Linked DNA regions of Corallococcus sp. EGB. The protein of the gene in region 1 binds, or shares a complex with, the protein of each later gene. Links are inferred from orthologs where the notes say so. Each region holds a gene or a part of one and is shown on either strand. Other genes may lie near its edges. The genes, in order: KYK13_RS25450 and gcvH.

What was found.
Region 2: the proteins of KYK13_RS25450 (region 1) and gcvH are in contact, whole or in part, in a crystal structure (PDB 3A7A), measured with the Escherichia coli proteins. The link is inferred for Corallococcus sp. EGB from one-to-one orthologs.

The regions. Positions count from the first base shown.
Region 1 is NZ_CP079946.1:6,196,407-6,211,989, reverse strand. What follows is about bases 12,647-15,583. They hold KYK13_RS25450 (lipoate--protein ligase), read right to left. Parts: upstream 14,661-15,583; coding sequence 13,632-14,660; downstream 12,647-13,631. Other genes in these bases: KYK13_RS25440 (hypothetical protein), read right to left, coding at 15,577-15,583; KYK13_RS25445 (pyridoxal-phosphate dependent enzyme), read left to right, coding at 14,812-15,564; KYK13_RS38925 (YXWGXW repeat-containing protein), read left to right, coding at 12,647-13,606. Outside these bases: KYK13_RS25500 (hypothetical protein), read left to right, coding at 1-364; KYK13_RS25495 (hypothetical protein), read left to right, coding at 409-1,797; ethanolamine ammonia-lyase subunit EutB, read left to right, coding at 1,922-4,159; KYK13_RS25485 (heavy metal translocating P-type ATPase), read right to left, coding at 4,208-6,505; KYK13_RS25480 (hypothetical protein), read right to left, coding at 6,763-7,020; KYK13_RS25475 (NAD(P)/FAD-dependent oxidoreductase), read right to left, coding at 7,135-8,622; KYK13_RS25470 (energy transducer TonB), read right to left, coding at 8,815-9,570; KYK13_RS25465 (response regulator transcription factor), read right to left, coding at 9,688-10,416; KYK13_RS25460 (HAMP domain-containing sensor histidine kinase), read right to left, coding at 10,413-12,242; more of KYK13_RS38925, read left to right, coding at 12,359-12,646. UniProt on the Escherichia coli protein: Catalyzes both the ATP-dependent activation of exogenously supplied lipoate to lipoyl-AMP and the transfer of the activated lipoyl onto the lipoyl domains of lipoate-dependent enzymes.
Region 2 is NZ_CP079946.1:5,907,916-5,923,519, forward strand. What follows is about bases 7,982-10,939. They hold gcvH (glycine cleavage system protein GcvH), read right to left. Parts: upstream 9,674-10,939; coding sequence 9,290-9,673; downstream 7,982-9,289. Other genes in these bases: gcvP (aminomethyl-transferring glycine dehydrogenase), read right to left, coding at 7,982-9,177; gcvT (glycine cleavage system aminomethyltransferase GcvT), read right to left, coding at 9,712-10,797; metF (methylenetetrahydrofolate reductase [NAD(P)H]), read left to right, coding at 10,899-10,939. Also shown: KYK13_RS24280 (acyl-CoA dehydrogenase family protein), read right to left, coding at 1-58; KYK13_RS24290 (nitrous oxide reductase family maturation protein NosD), read right to left, coding at 340-1,995; KYK13_RS24295 (SpoIID/LytB domain-containing protein), read left to right, coding at 2,018-3,886; KYK13_RS24300 (energy transducer TonB), read left to right, coding at 4,006-5,250; KYK13_RS24305 (cation diffusion facilitator family transporter), read left to right, coding at 5,302-6,201; more of gcvP, read right to left, coding at 6,274-7,981; more of metF, read left to right, coding at 10,940-11,771; KYK13_RS24330 (hypothetical protein), read left to right, coding at 11,768-12,190; KYK13_RS24335 (hypothetical protein), read left to right, coding at 12,187-13,242; KYK13_RS24340 (ADP-ribosylglycohydrolase family protein), read right to left, coding at 13,248-14,180; KYK13_RS24345 (OmpA family protein), read right to left, coding at 14,361-15,604. UniProt on the Escherichia coli protein: The glycine cleavage system catalyzes the degradation of glycine. The H protein shuttles the methylamine group of glycine from the P protein to the T protein.

The DNA.
Region 1 (15,583 bases):
GGCGCGCGCGATGGAGGCCTCGCTGCCGGAGCCCGCCGCCACGCTGCTGCACCAGGTGAACACGCGCGATGTGACCGTGCTGGGCCCCCGGCTGCTGCCTTTCGTGAAGGGCTTCGCGGGGGATCCGTCGCTTTCGCCGGAGCGGTCCCCCGCGCCCGAAGCGCCCGTGTACCTGCTGCACGGGACGGATGACTCCGTCATCCCCGCCATCGAGTCCACGCTGCTGGCGCGCGCGCTGGAGCCGCACACGCGGGTGCACCTGCTGCTCACGCCGCTGATCACCCACGCGGAGATGGATCGGTGGGCCGGTGCGACGGATGCGCTGAAGATGGTGCGCTTCTGGTCGGCCCTCCTCGGCGAGTAGTGCGCCGCCACGCGACTTGACGTCCGCGGCCGGGAACGGCTGCCATGGCGGACATGTCCATGTCCCTCATGGTGTCGTTGGGCTGGCTGTTGGCGGCATCGCCCTCGCAGGCGAGGCGCATCGTCCCGTGTCCGCCGGACTCCGCCGATTGGAGGTCGGCGCAGGAGGAGCTGTCCGCGTTCGACGCTCGGATGGAGGCGCTTCCAGAGGATGGCGAGGTGGAGGATGTGCGGTCGGGGCTCCAAGTGCTGCTGAGCCACCGCTGCTTCGGCATCGCTCGCGCGGAGGAGAGCCGGGAGCCGCTGACCTGGGACGAGGAGACCGTCGCGCCCGCGCTCGCGTTGAAGACGTGGTGGCGCGACGGGGGAAAGGCGTACTTCACGTCTCAACTGGAGCTGGGGCGTGCCGGGGCACAGACCGTCGTGATTCCTCCCGACCTTCGCGGCGTGCTGGCGCGCGAGGCCGCCCCGAAGCATCGGCTCGCGTCCCTGCTGTGCCCGCTGAAGGCCGGCGAGTGCGGCGTGGAGACCGAGGCCTGGCGCGCGCGGGCGGAGAAGGCCTTCCGTCCGGAGAACCGGCGCCCCGGCACGTTCAAGGAGGATGAGCCGATCGCGCCGGACTGCATGAAGAAGGCCCGGAGGCACCCATCCCGGCTTCGCTACATGGCCTGGCGCGCATGTCTGGACACGAGCCTGAAGACGCGGAATGTGGTGCCGGCGCTGCCGCTGGGACGCATCCGCGCGCCGACGGACGGCTGGCTGGTGATCCGGGGCCGGCGAGGGCATTACGACTTCTGTGATCAGCTCGACGCCTATCACCTGGCGACCGGGACCGTGTATCGCTCGAGCAGTTGCTCCAACCTGGCGTTGAAGTCCGATGGCAGGGTGGACGTGGCGGGAACGGACGCAGCAAGGCAGTCCGGCGTGAAGGTGGGGCGCGTGTCGCCGGAGCGGATCCGTGAGCTGTCGTGGATGCTGCTGCTGGAGCCGGAGGTGGAGGACCGGGTGCAGGTGGCGGCCGTGCGCGTGCCGGTGCCGCCCGGCCTCCGCGTGGAGTGGCCCGCGACCGATGAAGGGCGCGAGGGTGGGGTGATGGGCGGCACCGTCGGGGGCTCCACGGCGCAGACGACCCTGAGCTGGAAGTGGTTTCCTCCCGGGGGCGTGGAGCCCCTGTCGGGCAGCTTCCGGTTTCCCTATGCGTGGGCTCCCGGCGAGGACCACGCGAACGTGCTCATGACTGAGGCCGAAGCCACGTTGCAGGAGGGCTGCCCGGCGTTGCCCGTTCCGGTCCGGGAGCTCGAATTCACGCGCGAGCCCGGCGTCAACCGCATCGACGCGCCGGAGGGCGTGTCCAAGGTCCAGGACGCGCGGGTGGACGCGCTGCTCACCTGGAGGCCTCCGCCGGGCTGCGCGCCGGGCAAGAACGGTGGGTAGGTCTCCGCACGCTGACGGTTGCAACAGCAAGCATCATGGAGGGCAGCCGTCCAGGCGTCACGCAGGCGACAGCGCCCTTGGGGGATGGTGGCGCGGCGGTGGCTCTGGTTGATGCTGACGCCCCATGAGCGTCCGCATCTTCGACGTCCTCCCCCATGAAGACGTATTGGATTACGTGCAGCGCCTGAGCGGCGGCTTCGATGCGCGTCTGTATCAGCAGGTGCTGGGCGCGGCGAACGCGTTCAAGGAAGGTGACGCGGCCATCGGTGTCGCGGCGTCGGACGAGGACTCGCGGCGCAACGCGCGGGCCCTGCTGTCGCGCACGCGGTTGGACGACCTGCACGCGCATCCCCCCTTCGAGGACCGGCTGCACGTCTTCAACCTGGAGGCGTGGGATTCAGCCCGCTGGAAGCGCGTCGGGGACTGGACGCTGGGGCGGCTCAAGGACTTCCTGCTCACCGGGGAGGAGTCGGCCGTGCACGGCGTGCTCGACGGGCTCCCCAGCGACGTCATCGCGTGCGTCGTGAAGCTGATGGACGACGCGGAATTGAGGGCCGTGGGTGGGCGCATCTTCCATCCGCTGCCGGGCAGCCGCGTGGGCGCGAGGGGCTATCTGGGCGCGCGGTTGCAGCCCAACTCGCCCACGGATCATCCGGAGGACATCCGCTGGCAGGTGTTCAACGGCTGGTCCTTCGCGGTGGGCGACGTGGTGCTGGGGACCAACCCCGTGTCCTCGGACGTCGCGTCCGTGGCCGCGATGGAGTCCGCGCTGCACGACGTGCTGGTGACGTTTGGATTGGAGGACGTGATGCCCCACTGCGTGCTCGCGCACATCGACGTGCAGGCGCAGGTGGAGGCGCTGCGGCCGGGCACCACGGGCATCTGGTTCCAGAGCCTGGGCGGGAACGAGGCCGCCAACCGCACGTTCGACGTGACGCTGGAGAAGATGGTGGCGCACGCGGCGTCGCGCACCGGGCGCTGGGGCCTGTACTTCGAGACGGGGCAGGGCGCGGACGCGACGAACGGGCACCACCACGGCACGGACATGCTCATCCACGAGTCGCGCAAGTACGGCTTCGCGCGGGCCCTCAAGCGCCGCGTGGCCCTGGCGCAGGCGGGCGCGGGGCGTGACGCGGCGCCGTGGGTGCACGTCAACGACGTGGCGGGCTTCATCGGCCCGGAGGTCTTCCGCACGCGCGAGCAGCTGGTGCGCTGCTGCCTGGAGGACATCGTGATGGGCAAGCTGCACGGCCTCACGCTGGGCCTGGACGTGTGCTCCACGCTGCACATGGACGTGACGCTGGAGGACCTGGGCTGGTGCCAGGAGCAGCTCGCGGAGGCCGGGCCCGCGTACCTGATGGCGCTGCCCACGCGGAATGATCCGATGCTCAGCTACCTCACCACGTCCTTCCAGGACCACGTGCGGTTGCGCGAGCGGTATGGCCTCAAGGTGGACGACCGGATGTGGGCCTTCTTCCAGCGCCTGGGGGTCATCGACGCGGACGGCCGCCCCACGAAGCATTTCGGCGACCCGGCCCATGTGTATGTGCACTACCGCCGGGCCCAGGGCGATACGCGGACGGAGGCGGAGCTGCGCGTGGAGGCGGAGGCGCGGATGGCGGAGGTGCGTGCCCGGGGCGTGCCGCTGGCGGTGGGGCACGGCGATGAGCCGTGGATGCTGGAGCCCACGCTGGAGCGGGAGGTGCGCGGCCTCTACGACGACGGCAAGGTCGGGCTGTGGTCGGAGCTGTCCGACGCGGCGGTGGCGTCCATCCAGGGCGCGGCGCGGCTCAAGACGCGCTCCCTGGACCGTCGCGACTACATCCTGCACCCGCCGTCCGGCGAGTCGCTGGACGAGGCCTCGGAGGTGACGGTGCGCGCGCTGCGCGACCAGCACGCGGGCCGGTACGACGCGCAGGTGGTCGTGTCGGACGGGCTGGACCCACGGTCGCTGATGGACGAGGGCCACCTGGCGCCGTTCCTGGCGCGGCTGCGCGCGGAGCTGGAGGCGACGGGCTGGACGGTGGCGCCGGAGGTGCTGGTGGTGAAGCACGGCCGGGTGCGTGCGGGCTACCAGGTGGGCCATCTGCTGTTCGGCGCGGAGGGGGACCTGCGTCCGCGCGCCCTGGTGCATGTGATTGGCGAGCGCCCCGGCTCCGGGCACCACGCCTTCTCCGCGTACCTCACCGCGCCGGACGCGGACACCTGGGCGAAGCCTGCCGCGGTGGACCACGACCGCACCCGGCTCATCGCCGGCATCTCCGACACCAGCGTCAGGCCCGAGGACGCCGCCGTGGAGTCGGCGCGGATCCTCGCGGAGGCGCGGACATCAACCGCGCTCTTGGTGTCGGGGATGGCCTAGACGCAGCGGCCGAGGATCGCGGATGCACACCGCCTGCCCTTCTCCCATTCATGCCTCGAAGAGGCTGTACAGCTCCTCCTCCTGCGCGAAATGGAGCGTGAGGATCGCGTGCAGGCCGTAGAGGGCCCGGCGCAGATCGCGCAACTCCTCCGCGCGGGGGCCTTCGGGGGGAAGCTGCGCGACCAGTCGGTCGAAGAGACGCGTCAGCCGATGGATCTCGTGGTGTGTCTGGATGAGCGGTCCCGTCGGGTCCTCGTCCTTGAGCATCTTTCCGAGCAGGGGGTAGGCCGTCTGCTGCTCCTCGCGCTCGTGCGGCAAGAGCTTCGCCTTGAGCATCTCGTCGATACGCTGGAGCTGGGCGCGTGCATCGGGCGGTTTCAGTGAATCGAGCCGTGCCGCCAGGGCCGCGAGCTCGCTGACCTGTGGGCGCAGCGAGCGATGGGCGGAGGCGAGCCCCTGCGCGAGCCCCTTGGCCTCCGCACGCCGGGGCGCGATGAGCCCCCCGCCGCCGAGGGCGCGCAGCGCGTTGAGAATGACGAGGACGTCGATGGCTTCCTGGAGGATGGCTCCCGCGACCGGCGGGATGTAGCCCGCTGTCGCGAAGACCATCGCCACGAGCGAGAGCCCCATCCCGACGAAGACGCTTTCCAGCGCGATGCGCCGGGTGCGCTGCGCGATTCGCATCGCGAGAAGGAGCCCCTCGAGCCGGTCCGCGGTGAGCACGACGTCCGCTGCTTCGGAGGCGGCAGTCGCGCCGCGCGCGCCCATCGCGACGCCGATGTCGGCGAGCGCCAGCGCCGGGGCGTCGTTGATGCCATCGCCGACCATCGCCGTGACCCCCTCGGCCCGGACGCGCTTGATGACCTCGACCTTCTCCTCCGGAGTCCGCTCGGCGAACACGCGATCGATGCCCAATGCATCGCCGACGAGCTCGGCGACGTCGGGATGGTCGCCCGTCACCATGTGGATACGCCGGACGCCCTCGGCTCGAAGCGAGCGCAGTGCGCGGGGGGCTTCCGGTCGAATCGGGTCCTGCAGCAGAAGGGCGCCAGCGAGTGAACCATCGATGGAAACATAGACACTCGATGAACCTTCGACCGCCGTACGTATGGCGAGCGAGCGCAGCTCCGGCGTGGGTGGCGTGTCCGGGGCGGCGAAGGCGAGCTGGCCCACCGCCACGCGCCGGCTGTCGACGGTCCCCGCGATGCCAGTGCCCATCTGCTCGCGAACGTCCCGCGGGAAGCTGACTGCGACGCTCCGGCTTCGCGCCTCCGCGAGGATCGCGGGTGCGAATGGATGGACCGAGACCTGCTCGACGGACGCCGCGTTCCGGACGACGTCGTCCGAGGACACGTGCCCGAACGCTTCAACCGCGACGACCTGAGGTCGCGCGGACGTGACAGTCCCCGTCTTGTCGAGCAGCAGCACCTGGGGGCGCGCGAGTGTCTCGAGCGGTCCGCCGCCCTTGACGATGATGCCGTGCTTCGCAGCGCGCGATACGCCGGCGATGATCGCCGCCGGCGCGGCCAGGATGAGCGGGCAAGGGGTCGCGACGACGAGCACCGCGAGCGCGCGGGTCGGACTGCCGGCCGCGAACCACGCGAAGGCAGACAAGCAGAGCGTGAGCCCGAGGAACCCAAGCGCGTAGCGGTCCGCGAGCCGGACGAACGGCGCCTTCGCCTCCTCGGACGCCTGGACCAGGCGAATGATGCCCGCGTACGTGCTCTCGGCCGCGGAGGCGGTGACGCGCAGCTCGAACGGGCCACCCGCATTCGTGCCCCCGCTGCGGACGGGCGTGTCGGCGTCGAGCTGCACCGGCTTCGATTCGCCCGTGAGCGCGGATTCGTCGAGCACGGCGCGTCCGCCGCGGATGATGCCATCGGCGGGAACCACCTCTCCGGGCTTGATGAGGAGGACATCGCCGAGTGCGACCTCGGCGACGTCCACGTCCACGATGTCAGCCCCTGCGCGCCGGTGCGCGATACGGGGCGCCCGCTTGAGAAGCGCCGAGAGTTCACGGCGGGCTCGAGCGACCGCGAAGCGCTCGAGCGCCGCTCCGCCCGTGACCATCACGGAGATGATGGCGCCCGCGAGGTACTCGCCGAGGGCCAGCGCGCCCACCATCGCCAGGACGGCGATGAGGTCGACGCCTGTCTCTCTTCTCAGAAGTCCCTTGATGACCGAGACGAGCGTGGGAACCAGGACGACCGCGGTGGCGGCGGCCCACGCCCAGCGAGCCGCGTCGCCAGCGTGCGCCACGTAAAGGATGCCGCCAGCCGCCAGACCCGTGAGGGCGAGGGCGAGCGGCGCCATCTGCCACAGCGATCGGGCGTCCTTGCGCACCACGCCGAAATCCTTTCTGGCCCAAACCGTGCTGGCGCGTTCCCTACCAAGGTGTAGCCATGGCCAGGCGCGCGCAAAGGGCAGGGAAGGTCGTCGGGCTGGCGGGCTTAGGGCTGTTCGGTGTCCTGCTACCGCAACGAGACGCGCCGGACGTGGGGCGGGGCGCGCGAGCAGCGCTGCGTACGTCTGTCTTTGAGGCCTTGGATGAAGGCGCGACCTGGCACTCAAGGCCAGGTCACGCTACCGCTGACGTCAGCGGCTCAGCACTCCTGGATGTACTCGGAATAGACCGACCGGCCGCCCCAGTAGTAGAGCCCGCCGCAATAACAACCATACTCACCAATCAACTGGGTGTGCGCGGCGTCGTTGTAGTACCGGTACAGGTTCGCATTCGGCTCGTTGGAACAATCCGGCAGCGGCGCCTCCTGCGTGCCCAGGTCCGGCTGCGCCTCCTGCTCCATGGGACCGCCACAGCCCAACGCCATCGCCAGCACACTACCGAGAATGAATGAACGCATGTGTCCTCCGAGAGGGGGACGAAAAACATACGCGGTCCAGGACTGTGCGTGAAACAGGTATCGCGGATTCTTCATGCGAAAATAGGATGACGTGTTGCATCGCAGACCAGTGTGTCAGCGCGTCGCGGCGATGCTCGCGGCGGTGCGCACACCCCCCACGGCGGTGGCCAGGGTGCTCTGGCCCGGGAACACGGAGTCCCCCACGACCCACAAACCGCGCCGGACCTGGAACGGTCCCAGGATGCGGTAGTTGTCCAACCCCGCGCGCCGGGGCACGCCGCCCACCGCGCCGGCCTCCCGCAGCGTGAAGCGCTGGAACGTGCGCGGCGACGCCGTCATGACGTGGACGACATTGGCCATCCACTCCGGGAGCAGCGCGTCCAGGTTCTCCCGCATCCGTGCATGGAGCCCGGCGAAGTAGGGCGCCTGTTCCTCCGGCGTCATGCGCGCGAGCTTCTGGAGGGGCACGTGCGTGGACACCGTCACCGTGCGCTGGCCTGGCCTCGCGCGCCCTTCGTCCGAGGCCCCGCTGATGGACGCGAAGAGGTGGTTGCCTTCGATGAACGGCGACTGCTCGTCACGCACCAGCTCGAAGTGATGCGCGCTTCCGGAGTCACCCTCGGGAGGCCGCACCACGAGGTACAGCATCGCCGCGCCCCAACCCTCATCCACCCGCTCCGCGAGCGCATCCACCCGGGGAAGCCGTCCCACCGGGACATCGAGCAGCGTGCGCAGTCCGTGGGGCAACACGTTGGCCACCACGTGCCGGGCGAGCAGCTCACCCCTGCGCGCCGTCACCCGCCAGCCTCCGTCCACCGGCGTCACCGCGCGCACGCGGTTCGCCAGGAGCACGTCGCCGCCCCGCGCGGTGATGGCCTTCGTCAGCGCCGTCGCCAGCTGGCCGATGCCGCCCCGCACGTGTCCCGTGCCGCGCCAGTAGTAGTCCATCGCCGCGAAGGCGAACGGGGCCTCGGCTTCCGCCGCGGGGCACTGCACGGTGATCTGACAGAGCGCATCCAGGTACGTGCGCAGGGGCGTGAAGTGCTCCAGCCCGTGATGCGCGAGCGCCGCGCCCAGGGGGCGTCCCAACCACCGCGTCAGCGGTGCGTAGGACCACGCACGCCCCGCGTGGCGCAGCAACGTCTTCAGGCTCAACGGCGGCAACAAGTCCGGGTCATCGAACAGCGGCCACAGCGCGCTGGCCACCTGGGTCTGTGACTCGAAGAACCGCCGCACGCCCTGCACGGGTGCTCCGGGCAGCGCGCACAGCTCCGCGATGAGCCGGCCCCGGTCGCGATGCACCGGCAGCCGCATCCCCGGGGCCCGCAGCTCCACCAGCGGGTCCAGCCAGTCCACCGTCACGTCCAGCGCGTGCTCGCGGATCCACCGGCCGAAGAGCTGATGCTCACTGAAGCCGGAGAAGAGCGTGGCGCCGGACTCGAAGCCGTAGCCGCCGCGTCGGAAGGTGCTCGCACATCCGCCCGGGTAGTTGAGCCCTTCGCACAGCACGACCCGGGCGCCCCGGCGACACAACTCCAGCGCCGTGCCCAGGCCACCAAAGCCCGCACCCACCACCACTGCGTCGTACCAGGTGTCCGCCATTGCGTTGGGAAAGGAACCGGCACCGGAAGCGGGCCGGGGGAGACCCGCTCCTTCCGGTGCCGGTATCGCGCACATGGCCAGGCGCGACGGGACTTTCCTAACGACGCAATACTCCCGCCGCGATTCTTTTCCCCCTCCCGAAGGGGAGGCAGGCATCCGGACGCTTCCACTGGCGGACACCTGCCCCCGCGGTTACGGCATCTTCAGCCGGATGTTGAACGTGTACGAGACGTTCACCGGACGGCCCTGGAAGGTCAGCGGCTGATACGTGCGCGAGGCGAGGGACTCCAGCACCGCGTCATCCATGAACGGCAGGCCCTTGAGGATGCGGCAGTCGCGCACCCGGCCCTCCGAGGTGATGACGCACTTCGCGATCATCGTGCCCTCCACACCCGCGCGCCGCGCCTCGTCCGTGTAGCTGAGCTGCGCACCGCTGAGCATCTTCGGCGGCGTCATCCCGCCCTGGAAGGGGAGGACCTCCGTTCCGGTGGGATCGGTCGGGATCACCGGCACGCCCACGAGCCCGATGGCGCTGGTGCTGTTCGGATCCCCATTCGGGTCTCCCACCGGCCCGGTCTCTCCCGTGCCCGTCGCGTCCGTGGTGGCCGCCGCGTCCGCGATCGTCGTGGGCGTCGGATCCGGCTTCGCCTCCGGCGGATCCGCGGGCAGCGGCTTGACGTTCCGAGGGACGCGGTCCGTGCGCGGCTTGGGCTTCGGCGCCGGTGCGTTCGTGGCCGGTGTCGGCTGCGCGGTCTGCTTCACTCCCTGCCGGATGGCCGGCGGATGGAAGACGATGACCGGATCGGGCTGCTCGACGGTCTCGGGCGGGCGGCCGGAGATGAAGACCACCAGGCCCAGGAGCCCCGCGTGCACGCCGATGGACACCCACGCGCCCGTGCCGAACCGACCCGAGCGCAATCCCCGCCGTTCGATGACCGACTCAAACATCTGACCCGCCTCCTGGTTGGAGGGGACGCTCCAGACGCCCCCTCTCCACAAGATGCAAGGTACGAAGTCGCGTCAGCGGAAAGGCCGACGCGGCTCCATCTGTCGGTCATGGTTCCGTCATGACGGGCCGCCGCCTGGCACTTCCATGCGGTAGCCCACGCCGCGCAGCGTGTGGATGGTGAAGCCGGACGTGCTCGTCCAGGCGAGCTTCTTCTTCAGGTTCGACACGAAGTTGTCCACCGTGCGCGGATCCACCACGACGTCGCGGCCCCACACCGCGTCCAGGATTTCCCCCCGGGGCAGGGCGCGGTCGCGGTGGCGCAGGAGGAACGCCAGCAGGTCGAACTCCGTGCGCGTCAGGTCCACCTCGCTGCCGTCCGCCCGCAGCACCGCGCGGCGGCCCAGGTCCAACGTGAAGGTGCCAAAGGTCATCACCTGCGGCGGCGCCGTGCCTGCCCGGCGCACCAGCGCCTGCACGCGCGCGAGCAGCTCCCGCAGCCGGTAGGGCTTGGTGAGGTAGTCCTGTGCGCCGGCCTCGAAGCCGCGCACCAGGTCGTCCTCCAGCGAGCGCGCGGTGAGCATCAGCACCATGCTCTTCACGCCTTCGGCGCGCAGGCGGCGGCAGAAGCTGTAGCCGTCCTCGCCCGGCAGCATCACGTCCAGGATGAGCAGGTCGAACACGCGCGACTGCAGGTGCGGCGCCGCGTCCTTCGCGGAAGGGGCGTCCGTCACGTCGTAGCCCTCGTCGCGCAGGTTGTCGCGCAGGCCCAGGCGCAGGTTGGCGTCGTCCTCGACGATGAGGATGGATGGGCGGGTGGAGGAGGGGGGCTGCGTCTGCGTCGTCATCGGCGCGTCTCGGGAAAGGTCAGGGCGAAGGTCGTGCCTTCAGGGCCGGAGGAGGCCACCTGGATGCTGCCCTGGTGCAGGCCCATGATTCTGCGGCACAGCGCCAGCCCCAGGCCACTTCCATGCACCTCCGGCCCGGGCGTTGTCAGTCGGTAGAAGTCCTGGAACACGCGCTCCCATTCCTCCGGGGGGATGCCCACCCCGTTGTCGCTGAAGAGCACCGTGGCCCCGTAGCCCGGCTGCGGATAGGCGCGCACGGTGAGGACCACCGGGCTGCGCAGGTTGTAGAGGCAGGCGTTGCGGCCCAGGTTGGCGAAGAGCATCCGGACGAGCGACGCGTCCGCGTCCAGCTCCACGTCCTCCACCTCCGAGCGCAGCTCCACCGGCACGGTCACCGCGTCCATCAGGTCCTCGCGCAGGTTGCCCACCGCCTCCTCCAGCCGCACCCGCGCGGGCCGCAGCGCCCAGCGCCCCTTGTCGATGCGGTTGAAGGACAGGATGTTCTCCACCAGGAAGTGCAGCCCCTCCGCCGCGCGCACGATCCGCGTGGGGTAGTCCCCGGCCTCCGGGCTCTTGCCCAACCGCCGCTCCAGCGTCTCCCCCAGCAGGCGGATGGACGCGAGCGGCGTGCGCAGCTCATGCGACACGGTGGAGACGAAGTCGCTCTTGAGCTCCACGAAGCGGTACTTGCGCTGCTGCGCCACCACCGCCAGCGCCGCGATGGCCGACGCGAGCGCGCCGCACGCCGCGACGAGCAGCGTCTTCAGGCCATACCGCGCCTCGATGTCCGCCTCCGCCGCGGCCCAGCCGGGCGTGGCCACCTCCAGCCCCGGGTGCTTCAGGGGGCGCGCCACGCCGCCGGGGCCCAGGCGCACCTGGCCGTCCCGGGGGATGAGGTTCCGCCCGCGCAGCTCCTGCGTGAGGTCCGCGAGCAGCGCGGACATGTCCACGGCCAGGCCGTGCACCTGCTCGGCCGCGGGCTCCACGTACCACTGCTCGGCGAGCAGCGTGGGGCCGTCCAGCGGCTCAGGCAGCACCAGCGCGCCCGCGCCGGCCTCCTGCACGCGCGCCACGAAGGCGTCCGAGGGCTCCTTGAGCGTCTGGCTCACCGCCACGATGCGCGCCTGGAGGAAGTTGAAGTCCGGCTGCGTGAGCTGGGACCGCGAGCGCAGCACGTTGCGCTGCAGGCCGGCGTCGCGCGCCATGCCGCCCAGTTCCTCCGGAAGGCCCTCGCGCACCAGGGCCCGGATGAGCGGCGGCGTGTCCTCGCCGCGCTGGAGGTACTCCACCGCGAGCAGGGTGAAGGGCAGCTCCTGGTCGGGCGGCAGCGGGTGCGCCGCGTGGTAGCGCAACAGCGACTCCACCGCGGCGTCCGCGCGCGCCTCGTTCCCGGAGAGCAGGGCGGCCTGCGCCGCGCGAAGCCGGCCGAGGCGCTCCTGGTAGGGCGCGGGGGCCTGTCCGTCCTGCAGCGCGTGCGCCAGCATCGTGTAGTTGGCCTGGGCGGGGACATCCGTGCCCTCCCGGGGCCAGTCCACGCGCGGCAGGAACTGGTGGCCGCGGAAGAGCAGGTAGTAGCCCTCCGCCGGCAGCAGCGGGTCGCCCACGGCCGCGTTGAGCGCCGGCAGGCGGGTCTTCATCAGCTGCGCGAGCGCCGTGCGCAGGGACTCCGCCGCCAGCTGCTCCAGGGCCACCCGGCGCGAGCGCACCTGGGCGCGGGCGTCCTCGCGCTCCTGGGTGAAGATGCGCTGGAGGCTCACCAGCCCCCAGCCGAGGGCGAGCAGCCCACAACCCAGCGCAATCAATGTGGGGAGGAGTCGGCGCAGCATTCGCGTCCCGCCGGACTGTAGCAGTGTCGACAGGTTTTCGGGCCTGGGGCCTTCGGGGTGAATAAAGTGGGGATGGCCCGCGTCCCCTCGGGTGTCTGGAGATTGGAGACGAAGTCATGGGTTCTCGATGGTGGGTTGGATTGATTGTCGGCCTGGCCACCCAGGGGGCGTTCGCGCAGACCTCGCCGGTCGCCGCGGATGACTGGGAGGACGACGAGTACGCACAGCAGTCCAATGCGGCGGACGACTCCGGGCCCATCGCGCCCACCGCGCCCCCTGACCTGCCCGCCGAGTCACCGACCCCCCGGCCCTACGCCGGCGCGGTCTGGACATCCGGCCACTGGTACTGGGACGGCGACAGCTGGCAGTTCAAGTCCGGCGGCTGGGTGGAGCGCATGCCCGGCTACCAGTACATCAACGGCTACTGGGCGCAGGACGGCGACGTCTGGCGCTGGGTGTCCGGCGGCTGGGCCCAGGAGGGCTCCAACGAGGTGGAGATCCCCATCGAGGTCGCCAGCGAGGACGTGACGGCCACCCAGGCGCCTCCGGCCCTGCGCGTGGAGTCTCAGCCCCCCGCGCCGGCCCCGGACTACGTCTGGGCCCCGGGCTACTGGTACTGGGGCGCCAACGGCTACGAGTGGGTGTCCGGCACCTGGATGGAGCCGCCGCGCCCGGGCCTGGTGTTCGTGTCGCCGCACTGGGTGCGCCGCGGTCCGTCCTGGGTGTTCGTGGGCGGCGGCTGGGGGTGGAACGGCTCGGTGCGCGTCATCGTCCCGGTCTACCGCCACGCGCACATCGCGCTGTCCTTCGGCCGCCCGAACCTGTTCCTGCGCTCGTGGTACCGCTACCCGGGCGTGTCGTGGCGCTACTACGGCTACGGCTACCACCGCTACCGCCCGGGCTACTACTCCTCGTACTCGCGGCCGGGGCCGTACCGGTACGGCCCGCGCGTGCATGACGCGTCGCCCGGCCGCTACAACGGCCCGTCCTACGGTGGCCGCGGCTACAGCCATCCGGGGCCCTACCGCTCGCAGGGCGGCGGGGTCCACTCGTACAACAATGGCGGCGGCAACAGCGGCGGCTGGGGCGGCACGCGCAGCCCGCCTCCGGGTGGGCGCGGGACGAGCGGCGGCGTGCACCAGGCCGGCGGCTGGGGTGGCGGTTCAGGCGGACCGCGTCCGGCGTCGAGCGGCGGTTGGGGCGGCGGGTCCTCCTCGGGCGTCCACCAGAGCAGCGGCGGCCACGGCGGTGGCGGTGGGCGCTGGGGGGGCGGCTCCGGCGGTGGCAACTCCTCGCACGGCTCCTCCAGCCACGGCGGTGGGAGCGGCGGCTGGGGTGGCGGTCATGGCGGTGGCCATCGCTGAATGAAGTGACGGCGGGTGGGCCGGGTCAGACCTCGACCTGGCCCATCAGCCACGTCTCCAGCTCCGCCAGCTCGCGCTCCTGGGCGGGGTGGCGGGCGCGGACCTCGGCGACGGCCTGCTGCATCCCGCCGCGGCTGTGGGGCTTGCCGGTGAGCGCCGTCTGCAGATCCTGCACGAGGTCCGGGTAGAGCGCATCCGAGAAGACCTGCGCGCGGGTGACGTGTCCGTTCTCCGTGTCGACGTGGACCTCGAAGAAGCCCCACGACAGGTACTCCACCATCTGGTGGCTGAAGCGGGGCGCGTTGCCGAAGCGCCACTCCCACGACGCGTAATGGTCGAAGGTGCGCTTGAGCGACGGCTGGCCTTCCAGGAAGGAATGCTCCAGCAGCTCCGGCTCCGCGGTGGCGCCGTGGAAGTCGCAGAAGGCGCCAATCATCGCCTTCACCAGCGACTCATGGGAGACGTCCGCCTGGAGGTCGCGGATGTTCATCACGCGCGAGCGCACCGACGCGCTGCCCTTGGACTCCAGCTTCTTCGGGTGCGGAGTGAGGTAGTGGGCCAGCCGCGACAGGTTGGCGTGGATGAGGAACGTGCCGTGGTGGAAGGCGCGGTCCTTCGTCTCGCGGTACGCGCTGCCGCTGATCTTCCGGGGGCCGTCCTCCAGCGGAATCACCAGGTCGTTGCGCCCGGAGGCCTGCGCCGTCACGCCCAGCCGCGACAGCGCGTCCAGCAGGATGGTGACGTTCGCCGTCTTGTTGTAGCCCTCCTTCGCGGACAGGAACGTGAAGCAGGTGTTGCCCAGGTCGTGGAACACCGCGCCGCCGCCGCTGGTGCGCCGCGCGAGGAAGACCTGGTCCTGCTCCATGCGCGTGAGGTTGCACTCGGACCAGGGGTTCTGGTTGCGGCCGATGACGACCGTGTTGTCGTTGCGCCAGAGGAAGAGCGTCTGGGTGGAGGGGTCCAACTCGCGGAAGATCCAATCCTCGGTCGCGAGGTTGAACCAGGGGTTGTACGTCTCCGACAGGAGGATGCGGACGCGCGGGGCTTGAGACATGGGCGCGGATCATAACCGCCCGCCACGTGCTTGCAGGGACTTGCGCCGTCCAGCGGGGGACATCCTGCCCGTCCCGGGGGCGATGGCCGCGCGGGGCCTCGTTTCGGAAGACTCGCGCGCGGCGACGCGGGTCGAGCGCCAGGGGTCGGCCATGCATGGAGTGTTTTCGCTGTCGCGTCCGCGGGCAGGCGGTCCGGTGGTGTTGTGGGGCGGGAATCAGCCGTCCGGCAGCCTCAAGTACCTCACCTTCGCGCGCTACCTGGCCGCGATGCCCCCGGGCTCGCGTGGGTTGGTGGAGACCTCCGGAGCGTCGAGCGCGCTGGCGCTGGACGTCCTCGGCCGCGAGCGGGGTCTGCCCACGGTGGCCCTGACGGACGCGTCGGGCGAGGCGTACCTGCGCGCCCACGGCTTCCAGGGGCAGGTGAGGATGGCGGGCTCGATGGCGGACCTCCTGGCCCAGGCGCGGTCCCTGGAGCGCGACGGCTGGTGCTGGCCCCGCCAGCTCACCAACCGGGCCCTGGTGGCGTGCGTGGAGTCCTGGGCGGCGGGCTTGCGCGCGCAGGTGCGCGAGCGCTTCCCCACGGTGAGGCACGTGGTGTGCGGCTTCGGCACGGGCGCGACGCTGGTGGGCCTGACGCGCGTCTTCACCGCCGGCGGCTTCAGCGTCACCGGCTTGCAGCCCGCGCCCGGCAAGCCGCTGCCCGGCTGGCGCACATGGGAGGGCCAGAACCTGGGCGCGGAGGATCTCTTCTTCGAACACCAGCCGCGCATGCAGCTGTCCACGGCCGCGCCCGCGCCCGACCCCTTCACCGCGCTCAAGGAGTGGACCCACCAGCAGCCGCATCCCGAGCGCGTGCTCATCGTCGCGCACAGCGCCCGGGAGCAGGACTCCGCCCGGGCCTGAAGCACCGCGCACCTACCGG
Region 2 (15,604 bases), 280 kb from region 1 along the record:
GGACGGTGCGGCGGAAGGCTTCGTGCTCCTCCAGGTACACGCCATGACCATGCAGCATCGTGTGCTCCCTCGCTTGTCAGGGCCTGACACCCCGCGCCGTGATGCTAGCGGGACGAGAAGCGCGGCTGGACGGTGTTGCTTCCTTGACCGGCTCCCACGGGGCTGCGTATAAACCCGGCCCCAATCGCTGCGGCGCCATAGCCAAGTGGTAAGGCAAAGGTCTGCAAAACCTTCATTCCCCGGTTCGAATCCGGGTGGCGCCTCACAGACAAAAAGGCCCGATGCGGAAACTTCCGCATCGGGCCTTCTGCTTTTCCGGGGGTGTCTTCCCGAGCGGGCCTAGCAGCCCATCTCCACCGCGCCGATGTCCGGGGCCGCGCCGCAGAAGGGCTGGCCCTCGTCCTGGCCCTTGTCCACTGCGGCCGGGGATGGGGCGAAGGTGTCGGACACCGTCACGTCACCGCCGTTGGAGGTGGTGTCCTTCGTGGCGGCCTTGAAGGCGTCCAGGGCCATGAGTTGGTTGTTGTTCTTGAACTGCGCGCCAGCCGGGTAGAGGTTGTTGCCCATGTGGAGGCCGGGGGCCTGGCCACCGACGTCCACGGTGAGCGGCGCGTCCACGATGTTGTTCTCCACGCGCAGCGCCTCCGTGGGGCCGCCCGTGCCATGGCCCAGGATGATGCCGGCCTTGGCGCGGGTGATGGTGTTGTTCACCACGACGGCGCCCTTGGAGTTCTCCAGGCGGATGCCGGTGCCCTCGCCGCCGCCCGCGTCGGTGATGTCGTGCACGCGGTTGCGACGCACGACGATGGACTGGGGCACGGGGCCCTCGTGGTTGCCGCCCACGGCGATGCCCTTGGCGGCGTCATACAGTTCGTTGTCCTCCACCAGCACGTTGTTGGCGGAGTAGTGGATGACGAGCGCCTCGCCCTTGGCCGTGTCCGTCTGCTGGAAGTGGTGCATCCGGTTGTTGCGGATGACGACGTCGTGGCACGTCTTGATGTCCACGGCGTTCTCCCGGTTGCTGAACAGGTGGTTGTTCTCCACCACCAGGCCCGTGGCGGGCGGCAGTTGGCTGAAGCCCTCCGGGCCCAGGCACTGCACGGAGTCACCGGACACGTCGTGGATGTCGTTGTTGCGCACCGTCAGGTCGTAGGACGCGGGCTGCATCACGATGCCGTGCGAGTCCTTGTTGCCGGTGGTCCGCACGAAGTCGTGGATGTTGTTGTTCTCGACGGTGGGGCCCTTGGCCTGGTTGAACAGGGTGATGCCCGCGCCGCCGGTGCCGTTGTGCACCTCCGAGTTGGCCAGCACCGTGCCCTGCACGTCGCCCTCGAAGCTGACGCCGAAGATGGGCTGTCGGTCCACGTCGATGTCGAACCCATCGATGATCCAGTTCGGGCGGCGCACCTGCACCGCGGCGCCGGAGCCGCTGCCCGGGGTGAGCTTGGGACGGCCCTCTCCCTGGAGGGTGATCTTCGCGTTGGCCGTGCCGGCCTTGGCGTTGTCGCCCAGCACGACGCGCTCGGCGTAGCTGCCCGCGAGGACTCGGATGCGGTCGCCGGGGCCTGCCTTGCTCACCGCCATGGCGATGGTGCGCAGCGGCGCGGCCTCGGTGCCCTGGGCGCCGTCATCGCCGTTGGGTGAGACGACCCAGTCATGGGCGGGCGTGGTGGCGGCGGTTTCCGCCATGGCCTGGGCGCTGACGGCGGGCTGGGGGCCCGGCTCCGCGATGGGCGTGTGGTCCGCATGCGACTGCATCTGCGCGGCGGGCGTGTTCTCCACCGGCTGCACGCCGATGGGCGGCGCCTTGCCGCCCGTGCCTGAACCGCCCGTGCCTAGACCGGCCGTGGCTGTCGCGAGCGTCTGGGGGCCCGGCCCTGCGTTCGAAGAACCGCCGGTTCCTCCGCCAGAACCACCGCCGCTGCCACAGGCGGTCATTCCGAAGAGCAGGGTGCAGGCGGCCAGGGAGGCCACCAGGTTGGGTCGCGTCTTCAATCCGTTGCCTCCAAGAATTCGCATGAGCAGGGGCAACGCACGGCGTTGGGCGTTCTATTCACTGCCGGTCATCCCCGACAAGACGCGCGGGAGTACGAGGGAGAACCGTGACGGTTGGCCCCATGGCGGCTACGGTGCCGCCGCCGTGTCCAAAGCCGTCCTGCTCCTGACCGCCCTGCTGCTCACCTCCTGCGCCGCGCCGGCGCCCGCTCCTTCCCCGGGGACCCGGGGGCTGGGCGAGCCGGAGGTCTCCGTCCCCTCCCCCACCGCCACCGACGCGGGCGTGACGGCGCCCGCCGCCAGTGGCCTGGAGGATCCGCTCACGTCGGGGCTGCCCGGGCCGCAGGACCTGAAGCGCCTGGACTTCCGCAACGGCGAGCCGCGCCTCCCCATCAAGCTGATGGAGGGGCGGGACGTGGTGACGTTCTCCCCCCGCGGCCGCATGCGGCTGCGCTTCGGCGGGCCGGGCGACAAGGTGCTGGACGCGCCCGCGGGCTCGCGCTGGACGGTGCGGGTGACGCAGGGCGAGCCGGCCCAGTGGAGCGCGCGGCTGCAGCTGGGCGAGTTCCGCTTCACGGACAAGGCGGGGCTCGCGGAGGCGCAGGAGGCCTGGCGCGCGCGAGGGCTCGCGGTGCGCACGCACACGCTGGGCTCCGTGTATGGCATCGCGGGGAAGGTCATCGACAACCGGCGCTACCTCCTCCTGGGGGACGAGGCGCTGACGCCCCCGGCCGCCGCGAAGAAGCAGGCGGAGCTGCTGAAGCGCTACGGCCTGCGCACCACCCTCTTCGAGGAGGTGCGCAAGCCCGCCAGCGCCATCCTCGAGCTGATGGACGAGAACGACGCGGTGGTGGGCCTGGCCCAGGACCGGCTGGACGCGGAGACCCCGGACGGCAGCGGCTTCGACGTGCGGCAGGTGGAGTACGGCGTGGGCTACGACTTCCACGCGTTCGAGGACCGCAGCTTCCGGGGCGCGCTCCAGTTCGCGGTGGACCGGAGCGGCAAGCTCGCGGTGGTGAACGTGGTGGGCCTGGAGGATCTGCTCAAGGGCCTGGTGCCGTCCGAAATCTTCGCGCGTGCGCACCCGGAGGCGCTCAAGGCCCAGGCCGTCACCGCGCGCGGCGAGGTGCTCGCGAAGGTGGGCATCAAGCACCTGGCGGATCCGTACCTGCTGTGCTCGGAGCAGCACTGCGCGGTGTACCGGGGCCGCACTGGCGAGGCGGCCAGCACCACCGCCGCGGTGGAGGCCACCCGGGGCCAGGCGCTCTTCAGCCAGGACGGCCGGCTGGTGGACTCCGTCTACAGCGCCGTGTGCGGCGGCCACACCGAGGACAACGACGTGGTGTGGGGCGGCCCGCCCGACCCCAGCCTGCGCGGCCGGCCGGATCTTCTCGAGCCCGCGCCGGACGTGCCCGCCCCGTCGAACCTCAAGGCCTGGCTGGCGACGTCGGACGTGCCCGCCGCGTGCAAGCTGTCCAGCTTCGCGCAGCCGTCGAAGTTCCGGTGGGAGAAGCGCTTCACGCAGGCCCAAGCGGACGCACTCACGGAGAAGCTGGGCGTGGGCTCCCTCCAGGGGCTGGCCCTGTCCGAGCGCGGCGTGTCCGGGCGCGCCCGGCTGCTCACCGTGACGGGCACCCGGGGGGCCACCCAGGTGCGCGGGGAGCTGAACATCCGGCGGCTCTTCGGGATGCTCAACAGCAGCATGGCCACCGTGGAGGCCGAGCGGGACGCCGAGGGCCGGCTCACCGGTTGGGTGTTCCGGGGCGGCGGCTGGGGCCACGGCGTGGGCATGTGTCAGACAGGCGCCATCGGCAGGGCGGAGGCCGGGCAGAGCTATCCGGAGATCCTGCGCTTCTACTTCAACGGGGCGGAGGTGGCCCCCATCTACTGAGATGAACCGGACATTTCCGGAGCACCAACGAAGACGCTCGCGAATCTCTTCCATGTCCCGGCTGTTACGGGCCGCACGTTCGGGACTGTAGAAGCGGTCCGGAGGTTTATCATCAGGCCGTGGGCACGGGTTCCTCGACAGACTGGCGTCAGCGGCGCGCGCGCAAGCAGCGCGCGCCCTTGCGCTACCTGGTGGCGGCCGTCCTGGCGCTCCTCGCCCAGGCGGCCTTCGTGGGCTTCGTGCTCCTGATGTCCGTCGTGCAGGGGAGCCTCCCCCAGGAGAAGCGCCCGGCGCGGCCCACGTCCGTGGCGATGAGGCCGCTCAGCTCCGAGCAGTGGGCGAAGAACCGGGGGCAGGTGGCGCAGCAGCAGACCAAGCCCCGGCCCACGGAGAAGCGCGAGCCCAAGGAAGAGAAGAAGCCGGACGAGACGAAGCCCAACGGCCAGGTGGTGGACGTGGCGCCGGGGAATGATCAGCAGTCCCCGGACGCGAAGTACCTGGCCGAGCACAACAACACGGTGGAGAAGGAGACGAAGGCCCGCGACCAGACGGCCTTCTACCGCAATGCCATGCCCCAGCGGACGGCGCCCCAGAAGCAGGAGGGCACGCCGCAGGAGCAGGTGCAGCCGCCGCGAGTGTCGGGCAACAACGGCCAGGGCGCGGACGACCGGGCGCAGTCCCAGGGGGGCAAGAAGCCCGTCTTCGAGATGCCGGAGACGCGCCGCAAGCAGGAGATCGCCATGAAGACGGATCCGCACGAGCGCGGCCCGGGCATGGCGGTGAAGAACCAGTCGGAGAGCGACCCCAGCGAAGGCAACGCGAAGCGCCTGCGCATCCAGCCCGGCCAGGGCGAGGACAGCGACCAGGAGGGCTCGGCGGGCCGCGCGGGGTCTCCGGGCCTGGCCACGCTGATGCCCTCGCAGGCAGCCATGGACAAGGTGGTGGGCGCGGCGCCCAACGACATGCTCCAGGACCAGGAGGAGGGCGACGGCACCTTCCTCAACACGCGCGAGTGGAAGTACGCCAGCTTCTTCAACCGCGTGAAGCAGAGCGTGGGCATGCACTGGAACCCCAACGAGCAGCTGCGCATGCGCGACCCGACGGGGAACATCTACTCCGGGCGCGACCGGCAGACCCTGCTGTCCATCACCCTGGACGAGCGCGGCGCGGTGAAGGACATCCAGGTGGAGAAGAGCAGCGGCCTGGACTTCCTGGACATGGAGGCCGTGGCGTCCTTCAAGCGCGCGCAGCCCTTCCCCAACCCGCCGTCCGGCCTCCTGGGGCGGGACGCGACGGTGCGCTTCCAGTTTGGCTTCTTCCTGGAGATGGGCGGCGGCCCCCGGATGCGGCTGTTCCGACAGTAGGACGCACGGAGGCCTCGCGGTGGAGGGCCCGGGGCACTACCCTGCCCCACCGTGGAAGCCTCTTTTCTCGACCGCGGCGCCGCGCTCCAGGAGCGCAACCGGAAGGTCCGCTTCGTCCTCCTGGCCATCCTCGTGGCCAACTGGGTGGTGGCCATGGCCAAGCTCGTCTTCGGCCTGATGGCCCAGTCCGCGTCGGTGACGGCGGATGGCCTGCACTCGTTCATCGATGGCAGCTCCAACGTGCTGGGCCTCGTCGCCATGGGCGTCGCGTCGCAGCCGGCGGACGAGGACCACCCCTACGGCCACGGCAAGTTCGAGGCGCTCGCGTCGCTGGGCATCGGCGCGATGATTGGCGTGGGCATGCTGGAGCTGGGGCGCATGGCGTTCGACTCGCTCCTGCACGACAAGCACCCCACGGTGTCGGTGACGATGGCGGCGGTGATGGTCTGCACGCTCGTCATCAACCTGGCCGTGACGCGCGTGGAGCGGCACTACGGGGAGAAGCTGAAGAGCTCGCTGCTGCTCGCGGACGCGCAGCACACGCTGTCGGACGTGTTCGTGAGCATCGCGGTGCTCATCTCCATTGGCCTGGTGGCCCTGGGCTTTCCGCGCGCGGACGGCCTCGTCGCCCTGGCCGTGATGGTCTTCGTGGCACGCGTGGCCTACGGCATCGTCCGGCAGGCGGTGGGCATCCTCTCCGACACGGCGCGCCTGGATCCGGCGCAGGTGACCCAGCACACGCTGTCGGTGGCGGGCGTGCGCTCGTGCCGCGATGTACGCAGCCGGGGCATGGAGGAGAGCGTGTACGTGGACCTGAAGATCGAGGTCGACCCGCAGCTCACCACCGCGCAGGCCCACGAGGTCGCGGACAAGGTGGAGGAGACGCTGCAGGGCGCCTATCCGCAGGTGGTGGACGTGGTGGTCCACGTGGAGCCCGCGAGGGCCCGCTAGAAGAAACACGAAGGCCGCCTTCCGATGCGCTGGAAGACGGCCCCGGTGCGTCAGGTCAGCGAGCTTCGAACGTCACGCGACCTTCTGCTCGGGCGTGTCGTAGTCCTCGATGGGAGGGCACGAGCACACGAGCTTGCGGTCGCCGAGCACGTTGTTCAGGCGTCCCACGGACGGCCAGAACTTGTTGTCGCGCACCCACGGCGTGGGGAAGACGGCCTGCTCGCGGGTGTACGGGCGGTTCCACTCCGGCGCGGTGAGGGTGCGCGCGGTGTGCGGCGCGTTCTTCAGGACGTTGTTGTCCTTGGGCGCGCGGCCCTCCTCCACGTCGCGGATCTCCTGGCGGATGGCGATCATCGCGTCGCAGAAGCGGTCCAGCTCCGCCTTGGACTCGGACTCCGTGGGCTCGATCATCAGCGTGCCCGCCACCGGGAACGACACGGTGGGCGCGTGGAAGCCGTAGTCCATGAGGCGCTTGGCCACGTCCTCCACCTCCACGCCCGCGGTCTTCTTCAGCGGGCGCAGGTCCACGATGCACTCGTGGGCCACCCGGCCGCGCTTGCCCCGGTAGAGCACCGGGTAGTGCGGCTGCAGCCGCTCCGCGACGTAGTTGGCGTTGAGGATGGCCATCTTCGTGGCCTGCGTCAGGCCCTCGCCGCCCATCATCTGGATGTACGTCCAGGAGATGAGCAGGATGCTGGCGCTGCCCCACGGCGCCGCGGAGATGGCGCCGATGGCGTCCGCCCCGCCCGTCTGGATCACGGGGTGCCCGGGGAGGAACTTCACCAGGTGGGCCGCCACGCAGATGGGGCCCATGCCCGGGCCGCCACCGCCGTGCGGGATGCAGAACGTCTTGTGCAGGTTGATGTGGCAGACGTCCGCGCCCACCAGGCCTGGCGCGGTGAGGCCCACCTGCGCGTTGAGGTTGGCGCCGTCCATGTACACCTGGCCGCCGCGCTCGTGGATGGTGGAGCAGATCTCCCGGATCTCCTCCTCGAACACGCCGTGCGTGGACGGGTACGTCACCATCAGCGCCGCGAGCCTGTCCTTGTGCTCGTCCGCCTTGGCGCGCAGGTCGTTCAGGTCGATGTTGCCGTTCTCGTCGCACCGGGTGACGACGACCCGGTAGCCGGCCATCACCGCGGAGGCGGGGTTGGTGCCGTGCGCGGAGGACGGGATGAGGCACACGTCGCGGTGCCCCTGTCCGCGCGCCTGGTGGTAGGCGCGAATCACGAGCAGGCCCGCGTACTCACCCTGGCTGCCCGCGTTGGGCTGCAGCGAGCACCCGGCGAAGCCCGTCACCTGCGCCAGCGCGTGCTCCAGCTGCTCGAAGACGACCTTGTAGCCGGCCGCCTGCGAGGTGGGCGCGAACGGGTGCAGCTTGCTGAACTGGGGCCACGTCACCGGGATCATCTCCGCGGTGGCGTTGAGCTTCATGGTGCAGCTGCCCAGCGGAATCATGGAGTGCGTGAGGGACAGGTCCTTCGCCTCCAGCCGGCGCACGTACCGCAGCATCTCCGTCTCGGAGTGGTAGCGGTTGAAGACCGGGTGCGTGAGGTACGCGCTCGTGCGGCGCTGCTCGGGGAGCAGCGGGCTCTCCAGGCCCTCGGCGACCTCGTCCAGGTTCACCGGGGCGGCGGACTTGTTCGCGCCCTGGATGAAGGCCGCGAGGATGTCCTCCACGTCCTTGGCGCGCGTCGTCTCGTCCAGCGCCAGGCCGAGCGTCTTCTCGTCGATGCGGCGGAAGTTCATCCGCGCGGCCTCCGCGGCGGCCAGCACGCCCCGCACCTGCGCGGGCGTCAGCTCCACGCGCAGCGTGTCGAAGAACTGCTCGTGCTTCGGCTTGAAGCCCAGCTTCGTCAGGCCGCGCGCCAGCACCACCGTGAGGCCGTGCACGCGCTCCGCGATGGCCTTGAGCCCCTCCGGCCCGTGGTAGACGGCGTACATGCCGGCCATCACGGCCAGCAGCACCTGCGCGGTGCAGATGTTGCTCGTGGCCTTCTCGCGGCGGATGTGCTGCTCGCGCGTCTGCAGCGCCATGCGCAGCGCGGGCCGGCCCTGCGAGTCCTCGGACACGCCGATGAGGCGGCCCGGCATCACGCGGGTGTACGCGTTCTTCGTGGCGAAGAAGGCGGCGTGCGGGCCGCCGTAGCCCAGCGGCACGCCGAAGCGCTGCGCGCTGCCCACCACCACGTCCGCGCCGAACTCGCCCGGCGGCGTGAGCAGCGTCAGGCTGAGCAGGTCCGCCGCGACGACGAGCAGGCCATTGGCCGCGTGCACCTTCTCACCGAAGGCGCGGTAGTCGTGCACCGCGCCGTCCGTGGCCGGGTACTGCACCAGCGCGCCAAAGAACTTCTTCTGGGACAGGTCCACCGTGCGGTGGTCGCCCACGACGACCTCCACGCCCAGGGGGAGGGCCCGCGTGCGCACCACGTCCACCGTCTGCGGGTGGCAACCCTCGGAGACGAAGAACACGCCGCCGGTGCTGTCGCCCTTGGCGTGCATCGCGAGCGCCATGGCCTCGGCCGCGGCGGTGCCCTCGTCGAGCAGGGAGGCGTTGGCCACCTCCATGCCGGTGAGGTCCGTCACCATCGTCTGGAAGTTGAGCAGCGCTTCCAGACGGCCCTGGGCGATCTCCGCCTGATAGGGCGTGTACTGGGTGTACCAGCCCGGGTTCTGGAAGATGTTGCGCAGGATGACGTTGGGGACGTGGGTGTCGTGGTAGCCCATGCCGATGAAGGACCGGAACACCTGGTTCTTCGCGGCGATGGCCTCCAGCTGCGCCAGCACCTCGTTCTCACCCTTCCCCGCGGGAAGCCGCAGGGGCTCCTGGGAACGGATGGCGGGGGGCACGGCGCTCTCGATGAAGGCATCGAGCGACGTGACGCCCAGCGTGGACAGCATCTGCTTCACTTCAGGGGTCTCCGGGCCGATGTGCCGGCCGGCGAAGGACTCCTGGTACTTCCAGTTGAGGGACATGGTCGGAAGGGCTCGCGTGAGGTGCGTCAAGAAGGTCGGCGTCCGAGCGGGCTCGGTGCCACATGGAGCGTCTCTAACAACCGGGACGCCGGACTTCTTGCGCGCGCGGTGGCTACTTGGTGTGCGGCTCGTAGGCAGCGGCGTCCAGGAGCTTGTCCACCTGGCTGGCGTCCGAGGGCTCGATCTCCACGATCCACCCCTTCCCGTACGGGTCGGAGTTGATGAGGGACGGGCTGCCCGTGAGGTCCTCGTTCACCTTCACCACGGTGCCGGAGATGGGGGCGTACAGGTCCGAAACGGCCTTGGTGGACTCGATGACGCCGAAGTTCTTGCCCTCGGTGAGCGTGGCGCCCAGCTTCGGCAGCTCCACGTACACGACGTCGCCCAGCGACTCCTGGGCGTGGTGCGTGACGCCCACCACCACGGTCTTGCCCGTGGCACGGGCCCACTCGTGCTCCTTCGTGTACTTCAGGTCCTGCGGGATGGTGTCAGACATGGAGGCGGCTCCTCGCAACAGGTGCGAACGGGAGGGAATCAGGACTTCTTGAGGAAGGGGGTCTTGACGACGACGGCGGGCACGGCGCGGCCGCGGATCTCCACGTCGAAGGTGGAGCCTTCCGTGGCGAGGTTCGCGGGCACGTAGCCCATGCCGATGGACTTCTTCACCGTGGGGCCCATGGTGCCGCTGGTGACCTCGCCCACGCGGGCGCCGTCCTTGAGGAGGGGGTAGCCGTGGCGCGGGATGCCGGCGCCCGTGAGCTCGAAGCCCACGAGCTTGCGCTCCACGCCCCTGGCCTTCTGCGCGACGAGCGCGTCCTTGCCGATGAAGCCGCCCGCCTTGTCCAGCTTGACGATCCACCCCAGGCCCGCCTCCAGCGCGGTGTGCGAGTCGTCGATGTCATTGCCGTACAGCGCGTACTTCATCTCCGTGCGCAGCGAGTCGCGCGCGCCCAGGCCGCAGGGCTTCACGCCGTCCGGCTGCCCGGCCTCCAGCAGCGCGTCCCAGAGCTTCACCGCGTCGCCGGCGGCGCAGTACAGCTCGAAGCCGTCCTCGCCGGTGTAGCCCGTGCGGGAGATGATGGCCTTCACGCCGGCCACCTCCCCTTCGGTGAAGCGGTAGGTGCCCACCTTGGACAGGTCCGCCCGCGTGAGGCGCTGCACCAGGTCCACGGCCTTGGGGCCCTGGATGGCGATCTGCGCGAACTCGTCGCTGCGGTCCACCGGGGTGACGCCCTCCGCGCGCGCCTTCATCCAGGTGAAGTCCTTCTCGCGGTTGCTCGAGTTGACGCAGATGAGGATGCGCTCGGGGCTGAAGCGGTAGGCGACGACGTCGTCGACGAAGCCGCCCACGTCGTTGAGCAGGCCCGCGTAGACGGCCTGTCCGTCCTGGATGCGGGCGAGGTCGTTGGAGATGAGCCGGTTCACGGTCTCCAGCGCGCCGGGGCCGGTGAACTCAATCTCCCCCATGTGGGAGACGTCGAAGAGGCCGACGGCGTTGCGCACGGCTTCGTGCTCGCCGATGACGGACGAGTACTGCACCGGCATGTCCCAGCCCGCGAAGTCGACCATGCGGGCCCCCAGTTTGCGGTGGGCCTCGTTGAGGGGCGTACGCCGGGTCATTGACATCTCCATTGGACAGGGGGGAGGTGAAACGGCGCGGACTATAGCGGCGCACCTTCTCCGATCAAGGCCGACGCGGAAGGGACTAAGCTGCCGCGAACATGAAGATCCGCAACTGCCTCAACCCCTCCAAGCCGAGCTTCTCCTTCGAGTTTTTTCCTCCCAAGACGGACGCCGGCGTGGCCTCGCTCCTGCGCACGGTGGAGGAGCTTGCGCCGCTGGAGCCGGGGTTCGTGTCGGTGACGTACGGGGCGGGCGGGAGCACGCGCGACCGGACGGTGGAGTTGGTCACCCACATCAAGCAGCACTCCGGCATCGAGGCGATGGCGCACCTGACGTGCGTGGGGCACACCCGCGACGAGCTCCGTGACGTGCTGCGCCGGCTCGACGCGGCAGGCATCGAGAACGTTCTCCTCTTGCGAGGGGACCCGCCCCAGGGGCAGGCGACCTTCGAGCCGGTGCCTGGGGGTTTCCGCTACGCGGAGGAGTTGGTCCGATTCGTCCGAGAAGAGGATTTCAACTTCTGCATCGGGGGTGCGTGCTATCCGGAGGGCCACGTGGAGACGGCGTCGCGCGAGGACGACCTCAAGCACCTGAAGGCCAAGGTGGATGCGGGGATGGACTTCGTGGTGACGCAGCTCTTCTTCGACAACGCCTTCTATTTCGATTTCGTGGAGCGGGCGCGGCGGGTGGGCATCAATGTCCCCATCGTTCCCGGCATCATGCCCATCACCAACTACGAGCAGGTCCAGCGCTTCACGCGCATGTGCGGCGCGACAGTGCCCATGCGCCTGGCGTTGCAGATGGAGCGCGTGAAGGATCAGCCGGACGCGGTGGTACAGCTGGGCGTGGCGCACGCCACGGTGCAGTGCATGGAGCTTCTGGCGCGCGGCGTGCCGGGCATCCACTTCTACACACTGAACAAGTCCCCCGCGACGCGGATGATCGTGGGCGCGCTGAAGGTGCGGTCATGAGCGGTCCGGGTCCCCAGCTGGCGCCGAATGATCCGCGCTTCAAGATCTTCCAGATCGTGCGCTTCCCGGCGTTCTTCCTGCTCATCGTGGGCGTGCTGCACGTCGCCTTCAGCCTGCTGGGCGCGACGCTGGCGGCGCTGAAGGTGGCGTCGCCCTTCTCGACGCCGGGGCAGGCGCCGGTGGTGCTGGAGTTCACGGTGGGTTTCTCGCTGGCCATCGTGGGCGGAGTCCTCTGCGGGCTGCTGGCCATCTGGGGCGCGTTGAACGCGATGAAGCTCAAGGGCTACGGCCTGGCGACGGTGGGCGCCATCTGCGCGATGTACACGCTGACGCCGGGGTGCTTCATCGGCGTGCCGGTGGCGGTGTGGATGCTCTTCACGCTGCGCCGTGAGGGGGTGCGCGAGGCCTTCGCGCCATGAGCCCGCGCGCCGTCCGCACGGTGCGCTTCGTGCTCACGGGGCTGGGCCACGTGGGTGTGCCGCTGCTGGAGATCCTCCAGTCGCGCGCGTCGCTGCTGATGGAGCGCTACCGGCTGGAGCTGTTGCCGGTGGGGCTGGCGGACTCGGGTGGAGCGGCGGTGGCGCCGCAGGGGTTGGACATCGGGGCGGTGCTCGCGGTGAAGCGGGCGAGGCACTCGGTGGCGTCGCTGCCGGTGGTGGGGCGTCCGGGGATGAGCGGGCGCGAGCTGGTGCGCGAGGTGAAGGCGGACCTCCTGCTGGAGGCCACGCCCACGAGCTTCCAGGATGGACAGCCCGGGTTGGACATCACGCGGGAAGCGCTGATGCGGGGCATGGCGGCGGTGCTCGCGAGCAAGGGGCCGCTGGTGTTGGGGTTCCAGGAGCTGGCGCACTTGAGCGACCTGGAGTCGCCGGGCCGCCCTCCCCTGCGCTTCAGCGCGGCGGTAGGCGCGTCGATGCCGCTGGTGAACGTGGGCCGCAGGGACCTGGCGCTGGGGAAGTTGGGCCGGTTCGAGGGCGTGCTCAACAGCACCAGCCACCTGCTCCTGTGCCGCATGGCGGAGGGCAGGACGTACGAGGCCGCGCTGGCGGAGGCGCAGGCGCTGGGCATCGCGGAGACGGACCCCACGCTGGACGTGGATGGTTGGGACACGGCGGGCAAGCTGGTCATCCTGGCCAACGCGGTGATGCGCGTGCCCACGGCGCTGAAGGACGTGTCCGTGACGGGCATGCGTGGCGTGACGCGGACGGCACTGGACGCGGCGAAGGCGAAAGGCGGCCAGGTGCTGCTGCTGGCTCGCGGGGAGCCCGTGGGCCCGGAGCGGTGGGAGTGGAGCGTGAAGCCCACCGCCGTGGACGCGGCCCATCCCCTGGCCCGGCTGGGCGCGATGGAGATGGGCGCGGTGTTCCGCAGCGACCTGCACGGCGTGAACACCGTCATCAACGGTGAGCAGGGCGCCCGGGGCACGGGCGCGGCGATGTTGAAGGACGTACTCGAAATCTTCCCGGACTGAGGGCTTCAGCCCAGGGACTTCATGAGCCGCTCCAGGAGCGGCTCCACGAGTTCCTGTCCGCGCAGCTGGGAACGCCAGCGGTGCGGAATCCCGTTCAGGCCGTGGATGAGGCCCGCGATGCCGCCCGCGACCGCGGCCGTCGTGTCCGTGTCGTGGCCCAGCCGGATGGCGGATCTGACGACCTCTTCGTAGGTCTTCCCGTTCGCCACGCAGGCGCGAGCGGAGCGCAGGCAGTCCACGACGTAGCCGCCGCCCGTTCCCGGTGCCGGGTCGTCTGGACGGATGTGCGCCTCCAATTCCTCACGCTGGGGAAAGCCTTCCACGTACAGGTCGCGGAAGGTGGCCACGGCTTCGGCCCAGGGATCCGCGGTGCCTTCCAGGATGCGGCGGGCCCAAAGACAGTACAGCGCGCAACACACCTGGGCGCGCATGTGGCCATGCGTGACGCGCGATTGAGCCATGGCATCCGAGACGAGCGCCGCGTCCTTGCCCTGGTGCCACAGGGCCAATGGCAACACACGCATCAGTGAACCATTGCCATTGTCCATCGTGCCATTGGGGCCCGCGAGCATTGCCGGGGTGCCGTCGCGCAGCCGGCGCAGGGCTGTGCTGGTCTGGATGCCCACGTCGAACACGTCGCCGTCGACGGCGAGGTAGCCCCAGTCCTGCCAGTTCACCAACCGCCGGCCCAGGTCCTCGCAGTCGAGCCGCTTCTGATACGTCAGTGAATCCAGCAGGCACAGCGCATGGGCACCGTCATCCGACCACGTGCCCGGTGGGACACGGTGATGCGCGCGATCAAACCCAGGCGGCGGGTCGTATTCGATGGCCTCCGGAGGCGGAATCCTCTCCGGCCGGTGGAACTCATAGGGGACGCCCAACGCATCGCCAATGAGCAACCCATACAACCCTCCCGCAATGCGCTCCTCGCGGTTCATCCTTCCCCCTCCTCTCGGGTTCATGAAGCAACCATAGTGTACCGATGACACCATCGCTTTGAAAGCGGGGCGCGGGGGCGGTGAGGGGTGCGAGGCCGCTCCGGGAGCGATGCGGTCCAAACCTGTCCGACAGTCGGACAGGTTCGTGCCGTGCGCCATCGCCAGGGAGGTCCCTTGGACTCAGGGAGGAGGCGGCGCGGGGATGGACCGGGCTGAGGTGGGCTCGCCCAGGATCAACAGCAGCTCCGCGCGGCGGTTCTCTCCCCGACCGGCCCGCGTTCCGTTAGAGCCCGCCGGCCGGCGCGCACCGAGTCCTCGCGCCTCCAGCCGCTCGGCGGGGACACCCTTTCGCACGAGGTAGTCACGCACCGCTTCCGCGCGGGCCAGGGACAGGCGCTGGTTGGAGGCGGACGAGCCCTCCACGTCGGTGTGCCCTTCAATGACGACGCGCGCCACTTCCGGATGCTCGAGCAGCACCCGCGCCACCTGATCCAGGACACGCGAGCGGCCCGGCAGGGTGGTCGCGCCGACCTCGAAGAAGACCTGACCATGGAGGACGAGCCGCTCGCGTGTCAGTGAGACGAGCGGGTCAGCGGACTCGGGGCAGCCACCATGCTCTCGGGTTCCCTGCTCGTGGATGCAGGCATCCAGTGTGTCCACGACGCCGTCCCCATCCGTATCGGTCTCGCTCCAGGCCTCCTCCGCAGACGGCTCGGGCCTGGAGGGTTCGGAAGGTGTGGGCTCAGGTTCGAGCTGGGGTTCAACAGGGGCGCGTGGCAGCCCCTGGACCAGCTCGTAGACGATGTCCTCGGGGGGAGGAGGCGGCGGTTTGTCGAAGAGCAGCGCCAGTCCCGCGAGCACCCGGAAGCGCGGCGTCCCCGGCTCCGAGCCCAGGCCCGCGCCGCCCATGGCGAAGAACTCCCAGGGCCGGACGGGTGCGTAGCGCAGGCCGCCCAGGAGCTCGCCACTGACGCGCTGCTGTCGCCAGGAATACGCGCCGAGCGCGGACACCTCCGCGCGGAAGGCATAGCCCACGGTCAATCCCGCACCCGCGCGAAGCTCGTTGCCCACGCCGTTGATGCGCTCCACGGAGGAGTCGGACACCGCGCGACGCAGGAGTACGCCCAGCTCCAGCGCCGGAGCCACCGCCCCCCAACGCTTGCCCATCATGATCCGCCCCTGGCCGCGGATACCCCGGTCGCGAGCGAGCGCGCCAGAACCACCGACGGGGAGCCGCGCGTCCAGGTCGAGCGCCAGATGGAAGGCTTCGGGAGCGGAGGTCCCGAGCAGACCCAGCCGGGCCGCGAGCCTCGGCGCGCCCAGTCCGCTGCGTGACGGCGAGGCAATGGACAGCGAGGTGCTCAGGTCCGCGCCACTCTGATGGATGACACCCGGAAGCTGGGCCTGAAGCTCCAGCCAGGGCA